One region of the Streptomyces crystallinus genome, then DNA from elsewhere that is predicted to be linked to it. Evidence: riboswitches for the same ligand, from Rfam matches in the RefSeq annotation. Region 1 holds a riboswitch; the other holds the start of a gene.
The links. A riboswitch is a leader RNA that binds a small molecule or an ion and turns the genes downstream of it on or off. The one in region 1 is predicted to bind glycine.
Positions count from the first base shown of each region.

Region 1 (14,651 bases):
CCTGCCCCACGGGCGGGTCTGTTTCGGTCAAGGGGAATCGCCCGTGAAGTTGTTTGCGAAGTTGTTCGGCAAGAGCGCACGTGAGGACGGTGCCAGTGGCTCCGCCCGGCACCGTGCCCGAGGCCGTGGACAGGCGGAGGAGCAGGGCGGCGAGCGCCCGCTGTTCCGCGATGAGGTGAGCCGCCCCGGGGGTGACATTCCGGGCGGTCCGGGCGCGTCTTCTGTTGACCCTGCCGGTCCCGGCCGCATAGGTTTCGGGAACCCTTCGCGTACGGAGGGTGGCCACACGCCCGATCCGTACGCGACCAGCGCCCACGCGGTCCAGCCCGGGCAGGAGGATCCGTCCATGCCGGTGTGTACGAGGTGCGGGCACAGCAACGCGGCGGCGAGCCGCTTCTGTTCCAACTGCGGCGCCCCGCTGCGCCCGGGCGCGGTCCCGGAGCGGGCCGCGGAGACCACGTCGACGATCTCGATCTCCGGCCTGGAGGCGTACGACTCCGAGGTGACGGGCCAGACGGCGCTGCCGTCGCTGTCTCCGGAGGCGCAGGCCGCGGTCGACGCGCTGCCGCTGGGCTCCGCCCTGCTGGTGGTGCGCCGCGGGCCCAACTCGGGCAGCCGCTTCCTGCTGGACGGCGAGCTGACCACGGCGGGCCGGCATCCGCAGAGCGACATCTTCCTCGACGACGTGACCGTGTCGCGCCGTCATGTGGAGTTCCGCCGCAACCCGGACGGCCGTTTCACCGTCTCGGACGTCGGCAGCCTCAACGGCACGTATGTGAACCGGGAGCGGATCGACTCGATCGACCTGTCCAACGGCGACGAGGTGCAGATCGGGAAGTACCGGCTGGTGTTCTACGCGAGCCAGCACGGCGTCTGACCCTCTCCCAGATCCGTTCGGGGGGTCCCTCAGGGGGAAGACCCATCCAGGGAAGGCCCATGCTGCACACACCGACGGGCGGTGCCGGAAACGGCACCGCCACCGCGGGCGACCGGCTGATGAGCATCGGCACCGTGCTCAACCAGCTGCGCGAGGAGTTTCCCGAAGTCACCATCTCCAAGATCCGCTTCCTGGAGTCCGAAGGCCTGGTGGAGCCGCGGCGCACGCCGTCGGGGTACCGCAAGTTCAGCCCCGAGGACGTGGAGCGGCTCGCCCAGGTCCTGCGGATGCAGCGGGACCACTATCTGCCGCTGAAGGTCATCCGCGAGCATCTGGACGCGCTGAGCCGGGGAGAGCAGCCCGTGCTGCCCGCCGCGGGCACCGGGCGCGATCTGGCGGACGGCGGCGAGGACGGCCAGGAGCGCCCCACGGCGTCCCGTGTGGGGCGTACGGAGCTTCTCGTGGCCGCCGAGGTCACCGAGGCGGAGCTGACCGAGTGGGAGTCGTACGGGCTGATCTCGGCCGGTCCCGAGGGCGGGTACGACGCGGAGTCGGTGAATGTGGCACGTCTTGTGGCGGACCTGGGCCGATTCGGTCTGGAACCGCGTCATCTTCGCGCCATGAAGGCGGCCGCCGACCGCGAGGCCGGTCTCGTCGAACAGGTGGTCGCACCCCTGCGGCTGCACCGCAACCCGCAGACCAGGGCGCATGCGGAGGCGACCGTCAAGGAGCTCGCGGCGCTGTCCGTACGGCTCCACGCGGCCCTGGTCCAGACCGCTCTCGGGGTCCGGCTGCACTGACCTCGGGGGTCCCCGACTACCCAAACCGGCCGGGCACGTCCTAGGGTTGCTGTGTGAACGAGCTCGACGTCGTGGGTGTCCGGGTGGAAATGCCCTCCAACCAACCGATCGTGCTCCTGCGTGAAGTGGGAGGCGATCGGTACCTCCCCATCTGGATCGGTCCAGGGGAGGCGACCGCGATCGCCTTCGCCCAGCAGGGGATGGCTCCGGCGCGGCCGCTGACGCACGACCTTTTCAAGGACGTGCTGGAGGCCGTGGGTCAGGAGCTGACCGAGGTCCGCATCACGGACCTGCGCGAAGGGGTCTTCTACGCGGAGCTGGTCTTCGCCAGTGGTGTCGAGGTGAGCGCGCGTCCGTCCGACGCCATAGCGCTCGCCCTGCGCACCGGAACGCCGATCTACGGCAGTGACGGGGTGCTCGACGACGCGGGGATCGCGATCCCGGACGAGCAGGAGGACGAGGTGGAGAAGTTCCGCGAGTTCCTCGACCAGATCTCGCCCGAGGACTTCGGCACCAACAGCCAGTGAGCCGCCGCCGGGAGCCCCCGCACACCGGGCGGCTCCGGCGCATTCGAGTAGCCTTTCCCCGAAGAGGGGTACGCGAAACCACTCTCAGGGTGATTATCACTCGGCGTGCCGAGTGTGGCGATCGTTGACGCACCCCGAGTGACTGCCTACCGTCGTGAGGGCAGTTCTAGGACGGAGGGTCGGCGTGAGAAGCAGCGGCGACAGTACGGCAGGGGAGGCCCCCGGACGTCCGGGGGAGAGCGGGCCGTACCCGCCTGTGAACTCCCGGCCGGTTTCGAGCAGTGGGTTCCCCCTTCACGACAGCGCGGCCGACTCCGGCGCGGACACCGTCGGCTACCGGGGGCCGACCGCGTGCGCGGCGGCGGGGATCACCTACCGGCAGCTCGACTACTGGGCGCGCACCGGTCTGGTCGAGCCGAGCGTGCGTCCGGCGTACGGATCGGGCACCCAGCGGCTGTACAGCTTCAAGGACGTCGTCGTCCTCAAGATCGTCAAGCGTTTCCTGGACACCGGGGTCGCCCTCCAGAACATCCGCACCGCCGTCCAGCACCTGCGGGAGCGGGGCTTTCGCGATCTGGAGCGGATGACGCTGATGAGCGACGGGGCCACCGTCTACGAGTGCTCCTCGCCCGACGAGGTGGTCGACCTCCTCCAGGGCGGCCAGGGCGTCTTCGGCATCGCGGTCGGCGTGGTGTGGCGTGACGTCGAGGCGGCCCTGTCGCAGTTGCACGGCGAGCGGGTCGACACCGGCGAGACGCTGGTCGGGCACAACCCCGCCGACGAGCTCGCCCGGCGCCGCAACCGCGCGGTCTGAACGGCCCCGGCAAGGGGCCGCCGGTCCGCCGGGGGCCGATTGTCAGTGGCGTGAGGCAGCATCGGTGATGTGAGAGCCGCGCCGACCATTCTGCATCTGGACATGGATGCCTTCTTCGCCGCCGCAGAGCAGGCGTCGAAGCCGAGCCTGCGCGGAAAGCCCGTGATCGTGGGCGGTCTCGGACCGCGCGGTGTGGTGGCCACCGCGTCGTACGAGGCTCGGCGCTTCGGTGCGCGCTCCGCGATGCCGATGGCCCAGGCGAGACGGCTGTGTCCCAATGGCGCCTATCTTGTCCCGCGCTTTGGCTTCTACCGCTCGATCAGCGAGCAGGTGATGGAGTTGCTGGGGCGGCTGTCGCCCCTGGTGGAGCCTCTGAGCCTCGACGAGGCCTTCGTGGACCTGGAGGCCGGGGGAGTCGCGTGGGACGCGCAGACGGCCCGTGAGGCCGGTCAGAAGCTGCGTGCGGACATCTTGGCCACCACGGGTCTGACGGGGTCCGTGGGGCTGGCCGGGTCCAAGATGCTGGCGAAGATCGCCTCGGAGGAGGCCAAGCCCGACGGACTGGTGCTCATCGACCCCGGCACCGAGCGCGAGCTGCTGGCCCCGATGCCGGTCAGGACGCTGCCGGGGGTGGGGCCGGCGACCGGGGAGCATCTGCGCCGGGCCGGGATGACCACGGTCGCGGATCTGGCCGAGGCGGGCGAGGACGAGCTCGTACGGCTGCTGGGCAAGGCTCACGGCGCCTCGCTGCACAGGATGGCGCTCGGGCTCGACGACCGGCCGGTGGTGGCCGAGCGGGACACCAAGTCGGTGTCGGTGGAGGACACCTTCGACGTGGACCTGCACGACAGGGTGCGGGTGACGAACGAGGTGGGGCGGCTCGCCGACCGGTGTGTGCAGCGGCTCCGGGCGTCCGGGCACTCGGGCCGCACGATCGTCCTGAAGGTCCGCAGATACGACTTCTCGACGCTGACCCGGTCGGAGACGCTCCGGGGCCCCACCGACGACCCGGCGGTGGTGCGTGAGGCGGCCGGCCGGCTGCTCGACTCCGTGGACACCACGGGCGGCGTGCGCCTGCTGGGCGTCGGGGTCAGCGGCCTCGCCGACTTCACCCAGGAGGACCTGTTCGCCCAGGCGGCGGCCGGTGAGCAGGGCGCGGCCGAGGAGGCGGCGGCCGAGGCGGAGGCGGATCCGGCCGCTCCCGAGCAGCCCTCGGCGGTCGACCCGGCCGAGCGGCGCTGGCTGGCCGGGCACGATGTGCACCACCGCGAGTTCGGCCCCGGCTGGGTGCAGGGCAGCGGGGTGGGGCGGGTCACCGTCCGGTTCGAGACGCCGCTGTCCGCCGTGCCCGGGCGGGTGCGGACCTTCCGGATGGACGACCCCGACCTCGAGCCGTCCGAGCCGCTGCCGCTGGTGGCCGGGCCGGAGGAGCCGCAGGGCCCCTCCGAGCCGCTGCCGCCGCTGGTGGCCGGGCCCGGGGAGACCGAAGGAGGGGGGACGGGGACCGGGCCCGGGGCGACGACCGGCGCGGTGGATCAGGCGTCGTCCTCCTCGCCCGCGAGCCGCCCGAAGTCCCGGTCGGCGCCGGGCAGGGGATCGGGGGCGGCGATGTCCAGACCGTAGTGGTGGTAGAGCTGGAGCTCCTGTTCGGGGGAGAGGTGGCGGCCGACGCCGAAGTCCGGGGCGTCCTTGATCAGCGCGCGGTCGTAGGGGATGTGCAGGGCCTCGTCGACGAGGCTGCTGGGCTCCAGCGGGACGAAGGCGTCCCGGCTGAACAGGCCGGTGCGCACGGCCGCCCACTCGGGCACTCCGGTGGCGTCGTCGAGGTAGACCTCGTCCACCGTGCCGATCTTGTTGCCGTTGCGGTCGAACGCCTTGCGGCCGATCAGGCTGCGCGGATCGATATCGGTCTGCACGGTCCCTCCAACTGGTCGCAACTGCTCGTAAGACTACGAAAGTGCACAACGCGGGCGTCGGCCACTCGAAGGATCAGGGCCGGGCCGCGCTGGTACGCTGGCGATGGCTGCTGACCCCGTGCGGGAGAGTCCTTCGGAATGATGTCCGAAGGCGCCGAAGGAGCAAATCCTCCCCGGAATCTCTCAGGCCCACGTACCGCGCGGACGAGGTCACTCTGGAAAGCAGGACGGGGGACGTGCGGGCGGACGCCTGTGCGCGCACCCCGTCCTCACCGACGGTGAAAGCCGGGAAGCCCCCACGCGACCCGGTGAAGCTCTCAGGTTGAGATGACAGAGGGGGAGGCCGTCCGGGCACCCGCGCCGTGGTGCCCCTCGCAGGTCGCGCAGACCAGGAGGCCTCCGTAATGACCGCCAACCGCATGCCGCTCACCGAGCTCGAGCGGGGCATTCCCTTCGAGCAGCGCCACATCGGGCCCGACGCCGAGGCCCAGGCGAAGATGCTCGCGCAGGTCGGCTACGGCTCGCTCGACGATCTGACCGCCGCGGCGGTGCCGGACGTGATCAAGAGCGCCGAGGCGCTGGGTCTGCCCGGCGCCCGCACCGAGGCCGAGGTCCTGGCCGAGCTGCGCTCGCTCGCCGACCGCAACAAGGTCCTGGCCCCGATGATCGGCCTGGGCTACTACGGCACCTTCACCCCGCCGGTGATCCTGCGCAACGTCATGGAGAACCCCGCGTGGTACACGGCCTACACGCCGTACCAGCCGGAGATCTCGCAGGGCCGGCTGGAGGCGCTGCTCAACTTCCAGACGGTCGTCGCCGACCTCACCGGGCTGCCCACCTCCGGCGCCTCGCTGCTCGACGAGGGCACCGCGGCGGCCGAGGCCCTCGCGCTCTCCTGCCGGGTCGGCAAGGTCAAGGGCGGGGTCTTCCTCGTCGACGCCGACACCCTGCCGCAGACGGTCGCCGTCATAGAGACGCGTGCCGAGCCGACCGGTGTCGAGGTGGTCGTCGCCGACCTGAGCCACGGCATCCCGGCCGAGGTGGCCGAGCGCGGTGTCTTCGGTGTGCTGCTCCAGTACCCGGGCGCCTCCGGTGAGGTCCGCGACCTCAAGCCGGTCATCGACGAGGCCCACGAGCTGGGCGCGGTCGTCACCGTCGCCGCCGATCTGCTCGCCCTGACCCTGCTGACCTCGCCCGGCGAGCTCGGCGCGGACATCGCGGTGGGCACCACCCAGCGCTTCGGCGTCCCGATGGGCTTCGGCGGCCCGCACGCCGGCTACATGGCGGTCCAGGAGAAGTTCGCCCGCAGCCTGCCCGGCCGACTGGTCGGCGTCTCCGTGGACGCGGACGGCAACAAGGCGTACCGCCTGGCCCTGCAGACCCGTGAGCAGCACATCCGCCGCGAGAAGGCCACCAGCAACATCTGTACGGCGCAGGTCCTGCTCGCCGTCATGGCGGGGATGTACGCGGTCTACCACGGCCCCGACGGCCTGCGGCAGATCGCCCGGCGCACCCACCGCTACGCGGTGATCCTCGCCGAGGGGCTGCGCGCCGCCGGTGTGGAGGTCGTGCACGGCTCGTACTTCGACACGCTGACCGTCCGGGTGCCGGGCAAGGCCGCCGACGCCGTCGCCGCCGCCCGGGACGGCGGGGTCAACCTGCACCTGGTCGACGCCGACACCGTCTCGATCGCCTGTGACGAGACCACCGACCGCGACCGCGTCGCCGCCGTCTGGGCCGCCTTCGGCGCCGAGGGCGACATCGAGGCGCTGGACGCCACGGCTGCGGACACGCTGCCGGGCGCGCTGCTGCGCTCGGACGAGTTCCTCACCCACCCGGTCTTCCACCAGCACCGCTCCGAGACCGCGATGCTGCGCTATCTGCGCAAGCTCGCCGACCGCGACTACGCGCTGGACCGCGGCATGATCCCGCTCGGCTCCTGCACCATGAAGCTGAACGCGACCACCGAGATGGAGCCGGTGACCTGGCCCGAGTTCGGGCAGATGCACCCCTTCGCGCCCGTCGAGCAGGCCGGGGGCTACCTCACGCTCATCCACGAGCTGGAGGAGCGCCTCGCCGAGGTCACCGGGTACGACGCGGTGTCCATCCAGCCCAACGCCGGTTCGCAGGGCGAGCTCGCGGGTCTGCTCGCGGTGCGCGCCTACCACCGCGCCAACGGCGACGAGCAGCGCACGGTCTGTCTGATCCCGTCCTCGGCGCACGGCACCAACGCCGCCAGCGCCGTGATGGCCGGGATGAAGGTCGTCGTGGTGAAGACCGCCGACGACGGCGAGGTCGACATCGCGGACCTGCGCGCCAAGATCGAGCAGTACCGCGACGAGCTCTCGGTGCTGATGATCACCTACCCGTCCACCCACGGGGTGTTCGAGGAGCACGTCGCCGACATCTGCGGCGAGGTGCACGACGCGGGCGGCCAGGTCTACGTCGACGGCGCCAACCTCAACGCGCTGGTGGGCCTCGCCAAGCCGGGCAAGTTCGGCGGCGACGTCTCGCACCTGAACCTGCACAAGACGTTCTGCATCCCGCACGGCGGCGGTGGCCCCGGTGTCGGCCCGGTCGGTGTGCGCGCGCACCTCGCGCCGTACCTGCCCAACCACCCGCTCCAGCCGACCGCCGGTCCCGAGACGGGCGTCGGCCCGATCTCGGCCGCCCCGTGGGGCTCGGCCGGCATCCTGCCGATCTCGTGGGCGTACGTCCGGCTGATGGGCGGCGAGGGCCTCAAGCGCGCCACCCAGGTGGCGGTGCTGGCCGCCAACTACATCGCCAAGCGCCTGGAGCCGCACTACCCGGTGCTCTACACCGGCCCCAACGGGCTGGTCGCGCACGAGTGCATCGTGGACCTGCGCCCGCTGTCGAAGTCGACCGGCGTCAGCGTCGACGACATCGCCAAGCGTCTGATCGACTACGGGTTCCACGCGCCCACGATGTCGTTCCCGGTGGCCGGCACGCTGATGATCGAGCCGACCGAGTCCGAGGACCTGATCGAGATCGACCGGTTCTGCGAGACGATGATCGCGATCCGTGCCGAGATCGAGAAGGTCGCCTCGGGCGAGTGGCCCGCCGACGACAACCCGCTGGCCAACGCCCCGCACACGGCGGCCGCGCTCGGCGGCGAGTGGAACCACGCGTACAGCCGCGAGGAGGCGGTCTTCCCGGCCGGTGTCTCGGCCGCCGACAAGTACTGGCCGCCGGTGCGCCGGATCGACGGTGCCTTCGGCGACCGCAACCTGGTCTGCTCCTGCCCTCCGCTGGACGAGTACGACAACTGATGTAGGTCCGTCCACGGCTGACATGCGTCGGGGCCGGTTCGGGGGTTCCTCCCCGGGCCGGCCCCTTCTTTGTTGTGGTGCTGTGCGGTCTGTGCCCGCGAGGCCGGCTAGGCGGCCTTCGCCACCTGTCCGGCTGTCAGCGCCCGGTGCGGGGCGATGATCCGCCCGTCCGGCAGCAGCTCACCGGTGTCCTCGAAGATCAGGACGCCGTTGCACAGCAGGCTCCAGCCCTGCTCCGGGTGGTGCGCCACGAGCTGCGCGGCCTCCCGGTCGGCGGAGTCGGCTGTCGGGCAGGCTGGCTGGTGCTGGCACATGGATGCGTTCTTTCGCTGCGTCGTAGAGTTGAGTGTCCTGCGGCTCGATGCGGTGTTCATGGCCGCCCCCCGTTGGTAAGTCGGTCGGTCCGCTCCCAGTGTTGCCCTACGGGCGTCAATCCGCAGGGATTTCGCGGCACCACTTCCTACTGCATATTGACGCATCACTCGTGCGGCCGGTTCAACTCAACTGCCCTGCCTCTTCGGGTGGTTCGCGGTGGCCGTTACGGGCTAGCCCGTACGGAGGAGGGCGCGCGCGGGCGCACAGCGCGGCGCCCCGGGCCGGGTGGGCTCCGGGGCGCCGCGGGCGGCTCTCGCGGGTGGGCGGCCGGGTGTCAGACCGGCTGGCTGAGCAGCGGCGCGGGGGTGAGCCGCAGGGTCATCACCGGCAGCAGCTCGGAGACCCGGTGCGGGCGGTGGGCGCAGATGCCGGGCGGCGCGGGCGCCAGCGGCACCAGCAGATCGGCCGGGTCCAGCTCCCCCGAGGCGGGGTCGGCCGTGAGGTCGCGCCGCAGCCACAGGGTGAGCATGTAGAGCTCGGGCACCGAGAGCAGACGGGGCTCGAAGTCCACGGTGAGCGCCTCCGCCTGGCGCAGGGCGTGCTGGGTCGAGGCGAGGTAGGGGCCCTCGAAGAAGTGCGAGAAGGCCCAGCCGTCCGGGGTGAGCACGGTGTCCGCGGCGGCGACCGCGCTTCCCGCGTCGCTGATGAGGAACCGCCAGCCGGCCAGTCGGCTGTGCGGGGCGCGGGCGCTCGGGGTGATCCGGTCCAGCACATGGACGGGCAGCGGGAGTTCGGGAGTCAGCGGGCCCTGCGCGGCTCGCAGGGCGGGGGTGCGCGCCGCGCGGACGGCGGTGGGGGAACCGAGTGCCGCGAGGACGCTGCGCAGGGCGGGCGCGGGAGCCGGGGGAACATGCAGCGGCATGGTGGGTCGCCTCTCACTTCGGAGACACGGTGGTGCGTGGGCGGTGCGGACGGCGCTGTCTGCGGTGACGCGGGGTCAGAGGGGGGCCGGGGGGCAGTGGCCGGGCGCCAACTCTCTGCCTCGTTCGCAAAGTTTATACGACACGTGTTCACGGCGGGTTTCCGCTAGCTGTCGGCAGTATTTCGGGCAAGTCCGAATCAGGTCCTGCTGATGCGGCATTCATCCCGATTCGCGGAACGGGGTACGCGGCCTGCCTGGAAAGGTCCCGCTACGCCGGTCGGCCGAAACCCGTCTGTGTTTTTCACCATTCCCGAAGCGGTGGTATCCGCCGGTTGCTGTATGCCGAATGCATGTGCCCGAGGCCGGTTCGTACCAGCTTACTACGCGGCCCGCCCGGATGGGACGTTATGGATCAGCCAGCCTGGGCATTATCGACCGTGACGCACGCGGCCGGCCGGGCCGGCTGCCCATTCGAGGAGGGACGCTTCGATGGGTGAGAAGGTCGTGGCGGGCGAGTTCGACCTGTCCGATCGGCACGCGTACCGCCAGAAGCTCCAGCAGTGCCTGGAGGGGCTGGGGCGACTCCTTACCGAACGGAGGTTCGATCGCCCGAGGAATCTGATGGGCGTGGAGATCGAGCTGAATCTCGTGGGGTCCGACGGTATGCCGCGCATGATGAACGCGGAGGTTCTGGAGCGGATTGCGAGCAAGGATTTCCAGACCGAACTCGGGATGTTCAACCTCGAGGTGAATATCGCCCCGCACCCGCTCGGCGGCCGGGTTTTCGATCAGCTCTCCGAGGAGCTGCGGACCGGCCTCGGGTACGCCGAGCGCAAAGCCGGCGAAGTCGGCGCCGGGATCCTGATGATCGGAATTCTTCCGACGCTCAGCCAGCAGGACCTGGTATCCGCGAACCTTTCCGACGCCGACCGCTATGTCCTGCTCAACGATCAGATCGTGGCGGCCCGCGGCGAGGATTTCACCCTCGACATCGAAGGCGTCGAACGCCTCGTCTGCACCTCCGGTTCCATCACCCCGGAGGCCGCCTGCACCTCGGTGCAGCTGCACCTCCAGGTCACTCCTGCCCGCTTCGCGGCGGTGTGGAACGCGGCCCAGGCCATCGCCGCCGTACAGATCGCGGTGGGGGCCAACGCGCCCTTCCTGTTCGGCAAGGAGCTGTGGCGCGAGTCGCGTCCGCCGCTGTTCGAGCAGGCCACCGACACCCGGCCGGCGGAGCTGCGCGCCCAGGGCGTGCGCCCGCGCACCTGGTTCGGCGAGCGCTGGGTGAGCTCCGCGTACGAGCTGTTCGAGGAGAACCTGCGCTACTTCCCGCCGCTGCTGCCCATCTGCGACGAGGAGGAGCCGCTGCGGGTGCTGTCCGCGGGCGGGGTCCCCAGCCTCCAGGAACTCGTCCTGCACAACGGGACGATCTACCGCTGGAACCGCCCGGTGTACGGGATCGCGGACGGTGTGCCGCATTTGCGGGTGGAGAACCGGGTGCTGCCGGCCGGGCCCACCATCACCGACGTCATCGCGAACGCGGCCTTCTACTACGGCCTGGTGCGCTCGCTGGCCGAGGACAGCAGGCCGGTGTGGACCCGGCTGCCGTTCGCGGTGGCCGCCGCCAACTTCGAGACGGCCTGCCGCCAGGGCATCGACGCCGAACTGCTGTGGCCGGTGCCGCGCCGGGCGGGCGGCGTCGCGCGCGTACCGGCCGTCAAGCTGGTACGCGACGAGCTCCTGCCGCTGGCCCACGCCGGGCTCGACGCGTGGGGGGTGGAGCCGGCCGACCGGGACCACTACCTCGGCGTGATCGAGGAGCGCTGCCAGCGGCGCGTCAACGGCGCCTCCTGGCAGGTCGACACCTACCACCGCGCCCGCGACGCCGGGCTGACCCGCGAGGCGGCCCTGGCGGCCACCACCCGCCGCTACCGCGATCTCACCCACACGGGCGAGCCGGTGCACACCTGGCCGATGGGGTTCCCCGCGCCCGGATGAGAGGAAGAAGCAGGAGAGGAAGGAGCAGGAGAAAAAGGAGACAGCGGCCTCAGTTCGCCCGGCTGCCCTGACCCACCGTCATGATGGCCTTCAGGATCACCGCCTGGATCTCGGCCGGGTCGGTGACCTGGTACCCCGCGCCGCCGGTGGCGCGGGCGATCTCCCTGACCGACTCGCCGTCCGCGTCCGGGCCGACCGCGATGGCGATCATCGGGACCGGCTTCGCGGGGTCGGCGAGCCGCCGGAGCCTGGTGATCAGCTCGCCGCGCGAGATGCTGCCCGGGTCCTCGTTGGCGCCGTCCGTGAGGATCACCAGCGCGTTGAACCTGCCCGGCCGATAGCTCGCGGTGGCCTGCTTGTACGCGGCGAGCGTCGTGTCGTAGAGGCCGGTCGCCCCGTCCGGCACCGGCTGGAGCGCGCCGAAGGCGGCGGTCAGCCGGTCGCGCTGGGTGCGCCCGCCCTCGACCGGGTCGCCGAGGCGGGCGGTCGGCACCAGCTCGCGGTAGTCGCGCGAGCCGTCCAGGCGGGTGGCGAAGTCCCACAGGCCGATCTCGTCCTCGGGCGTGAACTGCGCCAGCGCCCGCAGCAGTGAGGCCTTGGTGACGTCCATCCGGGACCGGCCGCCCGCGCCGGGCACCGGCGCCGCCATCGACCCCGAGGCGTCCACGACGGTGGTGAGCCGGGCGCTCTGCACGATGATCGTCCACATCCCGAGGGCTTCCTGGAGCTCCTTGGCGGACGGGGTCTCGGCGGTCGAGCCGGCGTAGGGCTGCGGCGAGGCCGCGCCGGCCTTCTTCACGGCCGCCTCGTCCGCCGCCTCGCCCGGGGTGCGAAAGCCGCTCCGGCCCAGCGTCCGCCGGGACTCCGGCTCGCCCAGCAGCGTCAGGAACCGCATCGCGGCGCGGCTGCGGTCGGTGCTCAGCCGGTTCTCGCGGACGATCGTGTACGGGTAGTCGAGCAGCGGCGCCCCGTCCTTCGGGTAGAAGAGGTCGAGCCCCCGCTTCGCGCCCCGGCCGGTGTTGTACGCGTACGCCGCCTGCTCGGAGAGGACGACGGCCTGGTTGCGGCGCGGATCGCCCCTCCCGGCGCCCGAGCCGTCCCGGGCGAGCGTCTCGACGACCTGGGCGTCGGTGTCGGCGGTGCGCTGAGCGAGCGCCTTGGCCAGGGTGGCCGCCCCGGTGCCGCCGTCGGCGCCCTCGTGGGCCGCGGAGCGCCCGACGCTGCTCAGCGCGAGCAGGGCGGCGGCCGAACGGGCCGGGTCGGCCGCGCCCAGGCGCAGCGCGTCCGAGCGGGTGGCGGCCGCGGCGAGCTCCGCCCAGGTGTACGTCCTGGACGGCCAGCCCAGGGACTTGGCGGCGGGCGCCACCAGCGCGAGCGCCACCGGCGAGGCGGCGACATGGCCCGCCGTGGCGACCGGGACGCTCTCGCCGCCCTCCTTGGCGCGGTCCACCCACAGCGCCGAGTCCGGTATCCACACCGCGAAGTCGGGTTCGCGGCCCGCGCCGAGCGCGGCGGCCACCTTGTACGGCTCGCGGGCGGTGACCCGGACGTCGATACAGGAGCCGTCGGAGGTCACCTTGTCGGCGCGCGCCCGCTCGGCGACGGAGCGGACGGCGGGGGCGAGGTCGGGGGAGGCGACGAGATCCAGCCGTACCGCCGAGTCCCGGCACGCGTCGCCGAAGGAGAGCAGTCCGCTGCTCGCGGCGACGGCCGCGCCGCCCGCCACGACGAGCACGAGCAGGGTGGCGACGACGACCGTTCGACGGCGGCCGGCGGCGGCCGGGCCGCCCCGGGTTCCCTCGGTCGCGTGCTCGTCGGGCAAGCTGTGACGTCCCATGGCGGTGGTGCCCTCCTTGAACCCTGAACAAGGAAAAAGGGGGACCGCACCATCGAAATGGCGCTCGCCCCCCGGCCTGTCGCGCACGATCTTCGTACTTTCATTCGAGACCCTAGCGGGGCAGTGGTGGGCTTGGGACGGGTTCGGTCAACTGGAGGCAGGTGTGCAGGTGGAGGCGGGGCGTGTGGCTGATTCTCTTCCCGAACAGGGGGTGTCACCGCGGATCTTGCGGTCCGAGACGGTGCTCGTGCTGGCGCTCTCGCTCGGTGCGAGCGGTGTGTCGGCGCTGATCAGCTTTGTCGGGTCGGTGACCAAGCCGGGCGGCCTCAAGGACCAGGCGGCGAAACTCAACACCTCGTACGCCCCCGGGCGGCCCTGGCTTGATCTCGCCTGGCAGCTCTTCGGTATCGCCACCGCCCTCGTGCCCGTGGCGCTCGTGGCGCACCTGCTGCTGCGGGAGGGGGCGGGGGGACTTCGGGTGCTCGGCTTCGACCGCAGGCGGCCCGCGCCGGACCTCGGGCGGGGCGCGCTGATCGCCGCCGGGATCGGCAGCGCGGGACTCGGTTTCTATCTGCTGGCGCGCGCGGCCGGGGGCAATCTCACGGTCGTCCCCGAGTCGCTGCCGGACGTCTGGTGGAAGTACCCGGTGCTCGTCCTGTCGGCGGTGCAGAACGCCGTACTGGAGGAAGTGATTGTCGTCGGGTATCTGCTGCGGCGGCTAGGCCAGTTGGGGTGGACGCCGCTCGCGGCGCTGGCGGCGAGCTCGGTCCTGCGCGGCTCCTACCACCTCTACCAGGGCATCGGCGGCTTCCTCGGCAACATGGCGATGGGCGTCGTGTTCGTCCTGCTCTACCGGCGCTGGCAGCGGGTGGGACCCCTGGTCGTGGCCCATTCGCTGCTCGACATCGGGGCGTTCGTGGGGTACGCGCTGCTCGCGGGGAAGGTGAGCTGGCTGCCCACGGTGTGAGCGGGCGCGGCGGCGCACGCGCGCGTGGACGAACGGGTAAGGGGCGTACCGCTATTGCGTACGCCCCTTACGCATTCCCTCTCACGCGATCGGCCGACGCTACGGCGCCGTGAGCAGTTCGCCCTCGATGACCGTGACCGCCGTACCGGTCAGCAGGGTGCGCTCGCCGCGCAGGGAGGTGTGCACCAGACCGGTCCGGGTGGAGGCCTGGAGGCCGGTGAGCTCGGTGCGGCCCAGCCGCTCCGACCAGAACGGCGCCAGCGCGGTGTGCGCGCTGCCCGTCACCGGGTCCTCGTCGATGCCGACGCCCGGGAAGAAGCCCCGCGAGACGAAGTCATAGCCCAGGGACGGGTCCTCGGCCGCCGCCGTGGCGATGACACCGCGCTTG
Region 1 is NZ_BAAACA010000006.1:5,803-20,453, forward strand. Features, by position in the region: gene ABD236_RS03920 (FHA domain-containing protein) at 1-877, shown strand, start outside; gene ftsR (transcriptional regulator FtsR) at 937-1,677, shown strand; gene ABD236_RS03930 (bifunctional nuclease family protein) at 1,731-2,204, shown strand; gene ABD236_RS03935 (MerR family transcriptional regulator) at 2,389-3,018, shown strand; gene ABD236_RS03940 (DNA polymerase IV) at 3,088-4,641, shown strand; gene ABD236_RS03945 (PRC-barrel domain-containing protein) at 4,554-4,934, opposite strand; glycine riboswitch at 5,046-5,143, shown strand; glycine riboswitch at 5,144-5,278, shown strand; gene gcvP (aminomethyl-transferring glycine dehydrogenase) at 5,339-8,224, shown strand; gene ABD236_RS03955 (DUF5999 family protein) at 8,332-8,538, opposite strand; gene ABD236_RS03960 (hypothetical protein) at 8,874-9,461, opposite strand; gene ABD236_RS03965 (glutamate-cysteine ligase family protein) at 9,951-11,459, shown strand; gene ABD236_RS03970 (substrate-binding domain-containing protein) at 11,509-13,296, opposite strand; gene ABD236_RS03975 (CPBP family intramembrane glutamic endopeptidase) at 13,460-14,263, shown strand; gene ABD236_RS03980 (PhzF family phenazine biosynthesis protein) at 14,363-14,651, opposite strand, start outside.

Region 2 (14,651 bases), on a different contig from region 1:
TTGCCCGGACTCACCCCGATGAGGACGTGGTCGCCCTCGTCCCAGATGAGCCGGCAGCTCGGGGTGAACGGCTGGAAGGTGAAGGTGGTGGTTGCTTCAGTGGTGGCAGTCACTCCTGAATCGCCCCAGCGCCGCGAGTCCCTGGGAGCCCTGTGCTCCCGGTGTGGCGGCGACAGCACGAAGTTATCGCCCGGTGGCGGAGCGTAGGGAAGAGGGTCCCGGACTTTTGGCGGGATTTCGCCCCCTCGACATGCCGTGGCCGATGTTTGGCCACGGGGCGCCGGGCGTACGGCTTCGGGGTCGACCGCCGTACGGGCCCGGCGCGGCGCCGGTTAGTCTGACCCCCGTCAAAAACGCACCAAGATAGGGGTGGACCCAGTGGCGGACATCGAAGAGGCCCGCAAGGCGTTCGCGCGACTCGACGTCAACGGTGACGGCGAGGTGACGGCGACCGAGTACAAGCAGGTCATGGCCCAGCTGGGCGACTTCCACGTCACCGAGACCGTGGCCCAGGCCATCATCAGGGCCAAGGACGCCAACGGCGACGGCAAGCTCTCCTTCGAGGAGTTCTGGGCGTCCCTGGACAAGTGACCCCGAATCCCGTCCGCCGGCCCGCTCCGAGGGGGCCGGCGGACGGCGTTCCGCACCGGGCACGCGGCTGTGCCGCAGGCGATGCGCCGCCCGTCCCGCCCCGGTGATCCCGCCCGTCCGCGTGAGTGCCGACGGCGTCGTCCCCCGTCGCGGTGAACCGCCGGGCGGACCAGGTGATTCCGCGATTTCATCAAGATCGATCGCACGGTCGGACCAACAAGAGTCCTTCAGGCGTCATTATGCGAAATGACTCAGGCCGATCGTGGCAGAACTCTCCCCGAGATGGTCGCGTTTCTCGATTTCACAAGCTCGCGAGGGCCTCACTGGCTAGCTTTTGACTGGGGAGTTCGCTACCGTTCTGGCACGTTACTCGCCAGTCGGCCAGGGAAATCGGCTCGGTGGGATGAAGTGAAAAAGATGAAAAGGGGTCGACCGTGCCTTTCTCATTATCACTCGGGCCGGCGCGCGGGTGGCGCCGGATCATGCCTCTTCTTTTCTGCTGGGCCGGACACGGCAGCGACAGGGCCGGGCGGTCGGCCGATCGCCGGAATCCGGAAGCGGAGGAATGCCTCTTCTGCCGGCGGGAGCAGCCGGAGCTGAACCGGATCATGCGGGAGAACAAGACGTTCTTCGTCCGTTACGACAATTTCCCGGCGGCCGAGGGGCATGTCGAAATCGTGCCCAAGCGCCATGTGGAATCGTTTTTCGAGCTGACGGCCAGGGAGCTCAAGGACGCCTATTCCCTGATCCGGTCCGCCCAGGAGAACCTCGACGACCGGCATCATCCCGACGGATACACCATCGGGATCAACGAGGGCCGGGCCGCCGGCCGGACCGTCGACCATCTGCATATCCATCTGATCCCCCGGCACTACGGGGACGTGGACGACCCACGGGGCGGAATCCGGCGTGCGGTGCCCAACTGCGAACCGGACGCCTGGGCGGCCTCGCCGCGCTAGGGGAACCCGGCGCGGCCGCGTTCGGGGTGCGGGACCGGAGCCGGCCGGAGCCACCGGGCGCCGCCACTAGATGTCGTCTAGATGTCGTCGAGGCCCCCGTGCCCGAGCCGTGAGCACAGGGAGTTGATCTCGTGCCACAGGTCCGGCACGTCCAAGGAGTCGTGCCCGTGGCTCGCGTCCACACTGACGCACCCGCGAAAGCCGCCGGTCGCCCCGCGCACGGGGCTGGCGAAGACCGCACCCCGGTGCCGTACGCGCTGGAACTCCGTCCAGCTGAGCCCCATCACGGCCGCCGCTCCGTGCGAGGCCCGATACGCCTCGAACGCCTCGCGGTCGGTCAGGCTCGCTGCCAGTTTCCCGACGTCGACCGACACCTCCGTGTTGCGCTCCCAGCACAGGCCGACCACGCCCACGCCTCGGGGCGGCGCGAAGGTCCGGGTGGTCGGGGTGCTGCCGAGCCGGTAGGTGGCGACGCGCTGGAGGTATCCGTGCAGGGGATGGCGGAGTGATCTGCGGATGCGCCAGACGTGCAGTCCCAGGTCCTGTAACTCGACCGGCGGCCGCGCGCGGATGGCGAGCCCCACCATTCTCCCGTAATGCGTGAGGATCTCCTGGCGAATGGCCGAGCGGCGCTCCACCCTTTTCCGCTCGGACAGCGCCTGGAACGGGGTGAAGGCTCCGAATACCCCGATGACGCAGATCAGGGTCACTATGAGGTAGGGGCGGCCGCTCGATATGCCGGTCCAGAACTTCCGGTCGGGGACATCGTACTGACGGGCCACCATGGAGACGCTGGCGGCGAGCAGGATCAGGCGATCCAGGAGTTTGGCCGTCAAGGACCTCATTTCTGTAGTGTAGGGGCGCGGCCCGGTGCCGGAACCGATCGGTACCGCACTTCTTCGCCGCTCCTGCGCTAGTCCTCCACGGGGTCGGTGACGAGCAGACTGATATCGGACTTCTGATGCTTCCAGGCGACCCCGGGAAGCGGGCGCACGGCACCAAGGCCGTTTACGGACTCCGCTCTTCCGGTATTCGTCGCCTCGCCGACGACAAAGAAGTCCAGTCCGGCGAGATCGAACTCGGCCCGGCATTTCTCGAGGTCGCCCGCGTCGATGGTGAAGGCGAGCTGGAAGTCGGAGGACGCGCTCATCGCCAGCGCCAGCGGCTCGGCGCCCATCAGATCGGCGACCATGGCGACGGCCGGGTCGACCGGCACGTCGTCCTCGTACACGCGAAACCCCACCCCGCTCGCCTGCATGATCTGCTCGACGGTCGCCTTGAGACCGTCCGAAGTGTCCTGGCAGGCCGTGGCGTACGACTTCGTACCGAGGACCCTTCCCTCGGCGACGCGCGCCCGGGGGCGTTTCCAGCCGTCCAGGAGCCGTCGCTCGACCTCTTCGGGAAGGGCCTTGGCGAAGGTGTCCCGCCGGGGGAAGTAGGCGACGGCCGCGCCCAGCAGCCCGCAAGGGCCCGTCACGCAGAGCAGGTCGCCCGGGCGGGCGCCGCTGCGCATCAGCGCGCTGCCCGGTTTGCAGACGCCGAACGCGGTGGCCGAGAGGATGATCCGTTCGGCGTTCCCGATGTCCCCGCCGACGTTCAGCGTCCCGCAGTCCGTGCAGCCCTGGTGGATGCCCGCCATCACTTCGCGGAACTCCGCGTCGTCCACCTCGTGGGGATAGCGGACCACGCTCAGCAGACCGATCGGGGTGGCGCCCATGGCGGCGATGTCGCTGATGTTGGCGACGGCCAGGTAGTAGCCGATGTCGAACCCCGAGAGCAGCCCCAGCTCGTACAGGACGAACTTGGGCCCGCGGACGTAGTCGGAGCCGACCACCAGACTCATCGGGGAGCTCAGGTCGTAGACGGCGCAGTCGTCCCGCGCGTCCGCCCCCGCCGTCAGCCGGACCTCGAGGCCGTCGCCGCCCAGGCTCGTCCCCGACTGATCGGTGAGGAACTCGCTGACGAGCTGCCGCACCCGGGTCGGTTCGTCGGAGTAGGCCGGCTGGTGAGGGTGCACGGTGTCCTGTTCTTCCCGGGGGCTCATGCGGCGTACCGCCGCAGCCCGCGCAGCGCGGCCGTGAGGACGACCGGGGCGGGGCTGTAGGTCGAGTCGATCTCCAGGGCGTTCGGCATGGCCCGGATGGCGTCCCGGTTCTCCAGGTCGCGCGCGGTCGCCGGGCCGACGGCGAGGGAGCGGTCCCCGAAATCGCGGTACTGGGCCCGACGGCGCTCTCTGCGAATGGCCTGGTCCGCTGTCAGATAGATGTGCAGCGAGGCTCGGGGGAGCAGGGTGACGGCGACATCGCGTCCGACCGCGACGATGTTCTCGTATTTCTCCACGATCCTCTGGTGCAGCAGCAGGATTTCCCGGCGGCAGGCCTGGTCCTGGGAAATCGACTTCAGATTTCCGTCCAGTGAGGAATGCCAGATCTTCTGGGTGATGTCCTCTCCTTTGAAGAGGACCGAATGGGGCTGGCGGATTCCGCCGCCCCGCCGCCGGTGATGGATCTCGGGCTGGTGGACGAGAAGGGATCCCAGCTCTGTCCGCAGCTTTTCGACGGGTTCGTGCTCCAGGGCATAGGCCAGACTCCGAAAGGTGACACCGGTGTCGAGGAAGGCGAGGCCCAGTTCTTCCGCGAGGCCGGTGGCGAGCGTGGTCTTGCCGCTGGCGGTCGGGCCGTCGATGGAGAGGGTGACACCGGACATACGGTTCCTCCGGGCTGCGGTCAGGTCGGCTGCGGGTCCGTGCCGACGCGCCAGGCCGAGGTGAGCGCGACCGTCTCACGGAAGAGGTCCTTGCGGGTGACCAGGGCGTAGTCCCACAGCGGGTCCGCGATGCCGACGATCTTCGCGACGATCGAGCGGAGGTACTGGCGGGGCATGGGGCGCCGTGGCCGGTAGACGCTCATCCCGTCTTCGTGCAGGCACATGAAGTAGGGGGCGTCGTCGAAGCGGGTCAGGTGGTCCAGGCCGGCGAGGGGGGTGGGGGTGAGCCCGTCGGCGAGGATGAGCTCGTTCACGCGTCGGCCGTCGACCGGCAGGATGTGCCAGTGCGCGTGGGATATACAGGCGCTCGACTCCATGCCGGGGCAGGATCCGTGTTCGAGCACGGTGTACCTGCCGAAGGTCTCCCGGTACGCCGGTTCGACCTTGCCCAGGAACCCGCGGAGTTCCTCCTCCAGATCGTCGATCAGCTGCGCGAAGCTGAAATAGTGATCAACGGGGAGCAGGAGAAGATGGCCCAGTGTCATGGGGGACAGATCGGCCAGTAGACGGAAGTTTTCCGTCCTATGGATGAGCCGGCTCGGTGGCTCGCCTTCGTACACCATCGAAAACGTCGTGTCCCGGGCTCCGGCAAGTTCTTGGCAGAGGTCGGATCCGGCGCACTCGTTCCCGCGCGGCATGTTCCACTCCTCGACTTGTGGAGCAGGTGAGTCCTCGGATGAACGCCGGAAAGACGGCGATAACGTACTGTAGTCGTCCGTAACGTGCAAGCGGAGTAGGGTAATTGGCCAAACTCGCGCTTTCGTTCGGGAAAGCGGAATGCGTTCCTTCATGGCAAAAGGCGGCGGCGAGGACCGCTGGGGTCCTCGCCGCCGCCTCGCGAAGCCTCGCGGCCGTCAGCACTCGATGATGTTGACCGCCAGGCCGCCCCGCGCGGTCTCCTTGTACTTCACGGACATGTCGGCGCCCGTCTCCTTCATGGTCTTGATGACCTTGTCCAGGGAGACCTTGTGGCTGCCGTCGCCGCGCATCGCCATCTTCGCGGCCGTGACGGCCTTGACCGCCGCCATGCCGTTGCGCTCGATGCACGGGATCTGGACCAGACCGCCGACCGGATCGCAGGTCAGGCCCAGGTTGTGCTCCATGCCGATCTCCGCGGCGTTCTCCACCTGCTCGGGGGTGCCGCCGAGGACCTCGGCCAGCGCGCCCGCGGCCATCGAGCAGGCCGAGCCGACCTCGCCCTGGCAGCCGACCTCGGCGCCGGAGATCGAGGCGTTCTCCTTGAAGAGCATGCCGATGGCGCCCGCGGCCAGCAGGAAGCGGACCACGCCCTCGTCGTCGGCGCCGGGCACGAAGTTCATGTAGTAGTGCAGCACGGCCGGGATGATGCCCGCGGCGCCGTTGGTGGGCGCGGTGACCACCCGGCCGCCCGCCGCGTTCTCCTCGTTCACCGCCATCGCGTACAGCGTCGACCACTCCATCGCGTGCGCGTCCGGGTTGCCCTCGGCGCGCAGCTGGCGGGCGGTGGTGGCGGCGCGGCGGCGGACCTTGAGGCCGCCCGGCAGGATGCCCTCGCGGGACATGCCGCGCGAGACGCACGCCTGCATCACCCGCCAGATCTCCAGCAGACCGGCGCGGATCTCGTCCTCGGTGCGCCAGGCCTTCTCGTTCTCCAGCATCAGCGCGGAGATCGACAGGCCGGTCTCGGACGCCAGCCGCAGCAGCTCGTCGCCGGTGCGGAAGGGGTGCTTCAGGACCGTGTCGTCCGGCACGATCGGGTTCTCGCCCGCCACCGCGTCCTCGTCCACCACGAACCCGCCGCCGACCGAGTAGTACGTCTTCTCCAGGACCAGGGCGCCCTCGCTGTCGTACGCGAAGATCGTCATGCCGTTGGCGTGGTACGGCAGCGCCTTGCGGCGGTGCAGAACCAGGTCCGCGTCGAAGTCGAAGGGGATCTCGTGGGCGCCGAGCAGACTGATCCGCCCGTCCGCCTTGATCCGCTCGACCTGCTCGTCGGCGCTCTCCACGTCGACCGTGCGCGGCGAGTTCCCCTCCAGGCCCAGCAGCACGGCCTTGGGGGTGCCGTGGCCGTGGCCGGTGGCGCCCAGCGAGCCGTACAGCTCGGCCCGTATCGAGGCGGTGTGGGCCAGCAGGCCCTCGTTCTTCAGCCGGCGCGCGAACATGCGCGCGGCGCGCATCGGGCCGACCGTGTGGGAGCTGGACGGGCCGATGCCGATCGAGAACAGGTCGAAGACCGAGATGGCCACGAGAGGACTCCTTGGGAGGTAGACGCCGTTGTCTGCCGGGGCGGTGCAGAACGAGCAGGTGGAACGGGCGGTGCAAGGGCTCGGGGCACCGCGCTCACTGTCCAGTGTGCGTCCAGTGTGCGCGGTGCCCCGAAGGTTCGTACGAACAAAAGGGTACGAAACTACTTCAGGCCGGGGTACAGGGGGTGCTTGGCGGCCAGCGCGGAGACCCGCGCGGCCAGCGCCTCCTTGTCGAAGTCCGGCTTCAGCGTCTCGGCGATGATGTCGGCGACCTCACGGAAGTCGTCCGCGCCGAAACCGCGGGTGGCCAGCGCCGGGGTGCCGATCCGCAGGCCCGAGGTGACCATCGGGGGACGCGGGTCGTTCGGGATCGCGTTGCGGTTGACCGTGATGCCGACCTCGTGGAGGCGGTCCTCGGCCTGCTGGCCGTCCAGCTCGGAGTTGCGCAGGTCCACCAGGACCAGGTGCACGTCCGTGCCGCCGGACAGGACCGAGACACCGTGCGCGGTGACGTCGTCCTGGACCAGGCGCTCGGCCAGGATGCGGGCGCCGTCCAGGGTGCGCTGCTGGCGCTCCTTGAACTCCTCGGAGGCGGCGACCTTGAAGGAGACCGCCTTGGCCGCGATCACGTGCTCCAGCGGGCCGCCCTGGAAGCCCGGGAAGACCGCGGAGTTCAGCTTCTTCGCGAAGTCCTTGTTCCGGGCCAGGATGATGCCGCCGCGCGGGCCGCCGAGGGTCTTGTGCGTGGTGGAGGTGACCACGTCCGCGAACGGCACCGGGTTCGGGTGCAGCCCGGCCGCGACGAGCCCGGCGAAGTGCGCCATGTCGACCCACAGCAGGGCCTCGACCTCGTCCGCGATCCGGCGGAACTCGGCGAAGTCCAGCTGGCGCGGGTACGCCGACCAGCCCGCGATGATCACCTTGGGGCGGTGCTCCTTGGCGAGGCGCTCGACCTCGGCCATGTCGACCAGACCGGCCTCGTCCACGTGGTACGGGACCACGTTGAACTGCTTGCCGGAGAAGTTCAGGCGCATGCCGTGGGTGAGGTGGCCGCCGTGCGCCAGGTCCAGGCCGAGGATCGTGTCGCCGGGCTGGGCGATCGCGAACAGCGCGGCCTGGTTGGCGGAGGCGCCGGAGTGCGGCTGGACGTTGGCGTACTCCGCGCCGAACAGGTCCTTGACCCGGTCGATCGCGATCTGCTCGGTCACGTCCACGTGCTCGCAGCCGCCGTAGTAGCGGCGTCCCGGGTAGCCCTCGGCGTACTTGTTGGTGAGGACCGTGCCCTGGGCCTCCATGACCGCGACCGGAGCGAAGTTCTCCGAGGCGATCATCTCGAGGGTGGACTGCTGGCGGTGGAGCTCGGCGTCGACGGCGGCGGCGACGTCCGGATCCAGCTCATGGAGGGAGGTGTTCAGAAGCGACATCGGAAGATCAGTCCTTACGCCGTGGTCAGCTGCCTGCGAACGCGGTGTACTCGTCGGCGGAGAGCAGGTCGCCCGGCTCCTCGGCGACGCGCACCTTGAACAGCCAGCCGCCCTCGAACGGGGCGGAGTTCACCAGCGACGGGTCGTCGACGACGTCCTGGTTGGCCTCGACGACCTCGCCGGAGACCGGGGAGTACAGGTCGCTGACCGACTTGGTCGACTCCAGCTCGCCGCAGGTCTCACCCGCGGTGACCGTGTCACCGACCGAGGGCAGGTCGGCGTAGACGACGTCACCGAGCGCGTTGGCCGCGAACTCCGTGATGCCGACCGTCGCGACACCGTCCTCGGTGGCCGACAGCCACTCGTGCTCCTTGCTGTAACGCAGCTGCTGGGGGTTGCTCATGAGCTGAATTCTCCTGTACGAGGGGGAGTGGTGGTGAACGGAAAAGTCATGCGGTGCGTGTGCGAGGGGTCACTTCTGGCGCTTGTAGAACGGCAGCGCCACGACCTCGTACGGCTCATGCGTACCGCGAATGTCCACGCCGACGCCGGAGGTGCCCGGTGCGGCGTGCTCGGCGTCCACGTACGCCATCGCGATCGGCTTGCCCAGGGTCGGGGACGGGGCGCCCGAGGTGACCTCGCCGACGACCTGGCCGTCCGCCACCACGGAGAACCCGGCGCGCGGCACCCGGCGGCCCTCGGCCACCAGGCCGACCAGCTTGCGCGGCGCCTTGGCGGCGGCCCGCTCGGCGGCGGCCTCCAGGGCCGCGCGCCCCACGAAGTCGCCCTCCTTCTCGAACTTCACGACCCGGCCGAGCCCCGCGTCGAACGGGGTCAGCGAGGTGGTCAGCTCGTGCCCGTACAGCGGCATGCCCGCCTCCAGGCGCAGGGTGTCGCGGCAGGACAGACCGCACGGCACCAGGCCCGCGTCCCGGCCCGCCTCGGTGAGCGCCTGCCACAGCTTCTCGGCGTCGGCCGGGGCCACGAAGAGCTCGAAGCCGTCCTCGCCGGTGTAGCCCGTACGGGCGATCAGCGCCGGGACGCCGGCCACCGTGCCGGGCAGGCCCGCGTAGTACTTCAGGCCGTCCAGGTCGGCGTCGGTGAGCGACTGGAGGATGCCGGGGGACTCCGGGCCCTGGACGGCGAGCAGTGCGTACGCGTCGCGGTCGTCGCGGACCTCGGCGTCGAAGGCGGCCGCACGCTCGGTGATCGCGTCCAGGACGACTTGGGCGTTCCCGGCGTTGGCGACGACCATGTACTCGCTCTCGCCGAGGCGGTAGACGATCAGGTCGTCGACGATGCCGCCGTCCTCCTGGCAGATCATCGTGTAGCGGGCGCGGCCCACGCCGATGGTGCTCATGTTGCCGACCAGCGCGTAGTCGAGCGCCTTGACGGCGTCCGGGCCGGTGACGGTGATCTCGCCCATGTGGGAGAGGTCGAAGAGGCCGGCCCGGGTGCGCACGGCGTTGTGCTCGTCGCGCTCGCTGCCGTAGCGCAGCGGCATGTCCCAGCCGGCGAAGTCGGTCATGGTCGCGCCCAGCGAACGGTGGAGTGCGTCGAGGGCGGTGAGACGGGGGTTGCTCATGAGGGTGTGGCTCCCAAGGGCATGACGGCGAGGACGATCCTCCCCATCTGTCATCGGAACCTGAGAGGTTCGCCGGGAGACCCGGCTTGCACCTTGGGTGGGGCCGCGCCGTCCGGGAACGCGCGACCCGCTTTTCAGATCTGCCTCATCCACGCGGTACGGGGCCTGAGAGATTCAAGGGAGGGACTTGCTCCTTCGGCGCCCCGGGATCCACCCGGCCCGCTGGGGCCTTGGGGGAACTGCCGGGGACTCTCCCGCGTGGATTCAAGCGGCCGGTATGCAGTTTGGCGCGCACATCATTGCACGCCGCCCACGGGGACCACATCACCCGAGTCTCATTACCATCCTTTTACGCGCATGGGGAAAGGGTCGTACGACCCGGCAGGGGGAGCACGATGACGGTTCACACAACGGCCGAGGCACAGCCGGACGCGCCGGTTCCGGTGGTCCGGGACCTGCGCGGCCGGGGCGGCCGCTCACCGCGCACGCTCCGGTTCGCCGAGGGGGACGTGGTGGTGGTCTCCGGCCTGCCCGGCAGCGGCAAGACGACCCTGCTGCGGCGGGCCGTCACCGGCGTCGGGATCGACTCGCAGGACACCCGCAAGGCCTGGGAGGCCCGGATGGGCGCGGTGCCGTACGCGCTGTACCGCCCGGTCGTCCGGGTCGCCCACTTCCTGCGGATGCACCGGGCGCTGCGCTCGGGCGGCGGCCTGGCCGTCCACGACTGCGGCACCCACGCCTGGGTGCGCTGGTCACTGGCGCGGGGGGCGGCGCGTGGCGGCCGCTCACTGCATCTGGTGCTGCTCGACGTCTCTCCCCGCACGGCCCTGGAGGGCCAGCTGGCACGCGGCCGCAAGGTCTCCTCGTACGCCTTCGCCCGCCACTGCCGGGCGGTGCCGCGGCTGATAGCGGCGGTGGCGCAGGGCCGCCTGCCCCGGGGGGTGGCGTCGGCGGTCCTGCTGGACAGGGAGGCGGCCCAGGCGGTGGCCCGGATCGCTTTCGAGGAGAGCCCCGGGCGGGGCTAAAGTTTGAGCACGGGGACGACGCGACCCCTGCTTTCCGGGGGCGCGGGGCTGTGCCATTCGGGCACGGCCGGCCGTACCTCCCAGGGGCGCGGGCAACTGCGCGACCAGCCACAATCGGCCCGCAGACGAAGGACGGCAGATGGACCTGCTCCAACCACACGGCGGTGGCGGCTGGCCGGGCAACGAGCTGGAGGAGGCGCTGGCGGCCTCGCTCGGCGTCCCGGGCGCGGGCCCCCGTCTGATAGAGGTCCTGGGACGCAACCCGGTCTGGGTCCCGCTCCCCAACGGCGGCAGCCAGGACAGCCGGGACCTCGATCTGCCCACCATGGAGATCGACGGCGCGCCGTACGTCCCCGTCTACAGCTCCGAGCAGCAATTCCTCCAGTGCGTCGGCGCGCACATGTCCTTCGCGATCGCGCCCGCCGTGGAGTTCGCCCGCGGTCTGCCGCCGCAGCTGGGCATCGCGCTGAACCCGGAGGGCGCGGTCGGCGTACCGCTGCCGCCACCCGCCGTCGCCGAGCTGTGCCGCACCGGCCGCACCGCCCTGGACGGCCCGGCCTCCGGCGCCCGGGTGCGGCTCTTCGAGCCCGACTGGCAGGAGGACCCGGTGGACTTCCTGGCCGCCGCGGCCGCCGAGTTCGAGGCCATCGGCGTGGTGCTCACCGCCCGCCGCGCGCTGGCCTCCATCGAGGGCGACGAGCCGACCCTCTTCATCGGGGTGGAGTTCTCCACCTGGGACGGGGCCGGGCGCAACGCCCCCATGGAGGCGCTGGGCCGGGCGCTGGGCCGGGTCCCGGTCGGCTGGCCGGTGAACCTGGTGCTGCTCGACGTGGCCCAGGACCCGGTGGGCGACTGGATGCGCGAGCGCGTGCGCCCCTTCTACACGCGCGCCACCCTCTAGCGCCGCTCCGTCCTCCCACGCGCGGGCCGTCCGTCAGCACTCCCGCATAAGCTGGTTCCATAATCCGTAGACCCCCCACGGCCGCACGCCTGTGCACCGGCGGCGCGGGGGACCGAAGAGGGGCGGGACCCAGGGTGAGTGCGTCAGGCACCGCGGCGGCCGGGCAGGTCGAGCACATGCTGCGCCAGGTGGCCCCCGGACGCTACGACGCGTACGAGGCGCTGCTGCACGCCCTCGCCGACCCCTCCTCCGGACGGCTGTGGATGCTGCTCTGGCACGGCGGCCCCGGCGCCCCCGACGCGCAGTACGGGAACATGGAGGTCGACGGGGTGGCGTACGCACCCTGTGTGACCTCCGCCCAGGAGCTCGCCGCCAGTGGCTGGAACCGGGCGCACGAGGTGGTCACCGGCCGTGACATCGCCCGCGCCCTCTACCCCGACCGGTACGGGATCTGGCTCAACCCGCACGCCCCCGGCGGCGGGGTCGGCATCCCCTGGCCGGATCTGCGACGGATCGCCACCGGCCTGGACCGAATGCCCGCCGGGCCGCTGCGGATCACCGAGCCGGCCGTGGAGATCCCGCAGTTCTACGCCCTGCTCACCCAGCACGCGCACCGCACCCCGGCTGTCCGGGCGCTGCGCCGCGCCTGGGTGCAGCCCGCGCTCGGCACGCCGTATCTGGCCATCGGCCTCGACCTCTACGACACCGGGCCGCAGTCGGTCGACGCGGTGCGGGCGATGATGCAGCAGTCGGTCGCCGCCGTCCCGGACGGGCTGCCGGTCTCCACGGTCGCGCTCTCCGACGAGTACGACCCGGTCGGGATGTGGCTGCGCGCCAACGGGCGCCCCTTCTACGACCGCGAGGCGCACGCCGCCCCGGCGTCCCCGGCGGGCGGATACGGCTATCCGCCGGCCGCCCCGCGCGCCTACTGACGTCAAGCAATCCGCACAAGCAACGCAGAGGCATACCTCCCACCCATTACGGGCGCCGCACCGGCCCGCGCCCGTCGCCGCTGTCCTGGTTGCCCCGACTGGTCCACCCAATTCCACGCCTCATAAAGGCAGTTGGGTGACATGACCGATCTGGTCGGTTAGTGCACGACTGGTCCGCTCAGACGATCACGACGTCCGCATAACGGAAGCCGTCTGACCGCATCACGTTTAGGCAACCATTCACCGTCAGGTCTGGCGGGTGATCGCGAACGCGTTGAAGACTCCCGGCTAACAAGGGCCGGTTGGCCCGTCGCAGATCACCGCACCACCTGATGGAACAAGCCGCCACAGCGGCTGGTACGGGCCGGCCATCCGCCGGCCGGGAGGGGTCAGAGGCACTGTGACCGCACCGCTCGAGACCACCGGATCGGCTGCCGAGGTGCCGCCGGAGGCAGTACTCACGGGGGCCAAGCAGAGCCAGATCGAGGGCCGTTCACTCGGACAGATCGCCTGGACGCGCTTCAAGCGCGACAAACTCGCGGTCGCCGGTGGCGTCGTCGTCGTCCTGCTCATCCTGCTGGCCGTTCTCTCCAAGCCCATCCAGTGGGCGTTCGGGCTCGACCCGAACGAGTTCCACCAGGACCTGATCGACCCGGCCCTGCTGGCGCCCAAGGGCGCCTGGGGCGGGATGAGTTGGGAGCACCCGCTGGGTGTCGACCCGCAGTACGGGCGCGACATCCTGTCCCGGATCATCGAGGGCTCCTGGGTGTCGCTGCTCGTCGCGGGCGGCGCCACGCTGCTCTCGGTCGTCATCGGCGTGATCATGGGCGTCACCGCAGGCTTCTACGGCGGCTGGGCGGACACCCTGATCAGCCGCGCGATGGACGTCTTCCTGGCGTTCCCGCTGCTGCTCTTCGCCATCTCGATCTCCGCGTCCCTCCAGGACGGGGCGTTCGGAATGTCCGGGCTGCCACTGAGGATCAGCGTGCTGATCTTCGTGATCGGCTTCTTCAGCTGGCCGTACATGGGCCGTATCGTCCGCGCTCAGACGCTCAGCCTGCGCGAACGCGAGTTCGTCGAGGCCGCCAAGAGCCTCGGCGCCCGCGGTCCGTTCATCCTGATCCGGGAGCTGCTGCCGAACCTGGTGGCGCCGATCCTGGTCTACTCGACGCTCCTGATCCCCACGAACATCCTGTTCGAGGCCGGACTCAGCTTCCTCGGCGTCGGTATCTCGCCGCCGCAGGCGTCGTGGGGCGGAATGCTCACCACCGCGACCGACCTCTACGAGGCGGACCCGCAGTACATGATCGTGCCGGGCCTGGCGATCTTCATCACGGTCCTGGCGTTCAACCTGCTGGGCGACGGGCTGCGAGACGCCCTCGACCCGCGAGGCAAGTAAGCACGCGGCACCTGCCACACAACGACACATCTGCCGCAACCATCCATAGAGGGGGCATTCCTCAGGTGAAGACGAGAAAAGCGACCGTTCTGATCGCTACCGCCGTGGCGCTGACGCTGGGGGCCACCGCGTGCAACGACTCCAAGGACGACGACGGCAAGAAGGGCGGCGGCGGTAAGTCCGTCACCGACGCCGGCCTGACCCAGATCGTGAACAAGTCCGACAAGAAGGGTGGCACCGCCACCTACGCGATGTCGGACGTCCCGGACTCGCTGGACCCGGGCAACACGTACTACGGCTGGGTGCAGAACTTCTCCCGCCTGTACGGCCGTACGCTCACCACGTTCAAGCCGGCCGCCGGCAAGGACGGCCTGACGGTGGTCCCGGACCTCGCGGAGTCGCTGGGCAAGGCCAGCCCCGACGCCAAGACCTGGACGTACACCCTGAAGAAGGGGCTGAAGTTCGAGGACGGCACGCCGATCACCTCGAAGGACATCAAGTACGCCGTCGAGCGCTCGAACTTCGCCCCCGAGGCGCTGTCCAACGGCCCGACGTACTTCAAGTCCCACCTGGAGGGTGGCGACAAGTACCAGGGTCCGTACAAGGACAAGGACCCCAAGGGCATCGCGTCCATCGAGACCCCGGACGACACCACCATCGTCTTCAAGCTGAAGGACGCCTTCGCGGACTTCGACTACCTGGCGACCTTCTCGCAGACGGCCCCGGTGCCGCAGGCCAAGGACGGCGGGGCGACGTACGTCCAGCACATCGTCTCCTCGGGCCCGTACAAGTTCCAGTCGTACGAGGAGGGCAAGGGCGCGACCCTCGTCCGCAACCCGCAGTG
Region 2 is NZ_BAAACA010000005.1:164,470-179,120, forward strand. Features, by position in the region: gene ABD236_RS03620 (tRNA-dependent cyclodipeptide synthase) at 1-113, opposite strand, end outside; gene ABD236_RS03625 (EF-hand domain-containing protein) at 379-591, shown strand; gene ABD236_RS03630 (HIT family protein) at 1,074-1,550, shown strand; gene ABD236_RS03635 (hypothetical protein) at 1,628-2,395, opposite strand; gene thiL (thiamine-phosphate kinase) at 2,464-3,594, opposite strand; gene ABD236_RS03645 ((d)CMP kinase) at 3,591-4,256, opposite strand; gene ABD236_RS03650 (HIT family protein) at 4,277-5,107, opposite strand; gene ABD236_RS03655 (L-serine ammonia-lyase) at 5,171-6,541, opposite strand; gene glyA (serine hydroxymethyltransferase) at 6,703-7,965, opposite strand; gene gcvH (glycine cleavage system protein GcvH) at 7,991-8,368, opposite strand; gene gcvT (glycine cleavage system aminomethyltransferase GcvT) at 8,438-9,550, opposite strand; glycine riboswitch at 9,695-9,817, opposite strand; gene ABD236_RS03675 (AAA family ATPase) at 9,946-10,575, shown strand; gene ABD236_RS03680 (enhanced serine sensitivity protein SseB) at 10,715-11,476, shown strand; gene ABD236_RS03685 (enhanced serine sensitivity protein SseB C-terminal domain-containing protein) at 11,611-12,408, shown strand; gene ABD236_RS03690 (ABC transporter permease) at 12,809-13,807, shown strand; gene ABD236_RS03695 (ABC transporter substrate-binding protein) at 13,873-14,651, shown strand, end outside.
Region 2: linked by a shared signal. The riboswitch ahead of gcvT (glycine cleavage system aminomethyltransferase GcvT) and the one ahead of gcvP (aminomethyl-transferring glycine dehydrogenase) in region 1 are both predicted to bind glycine.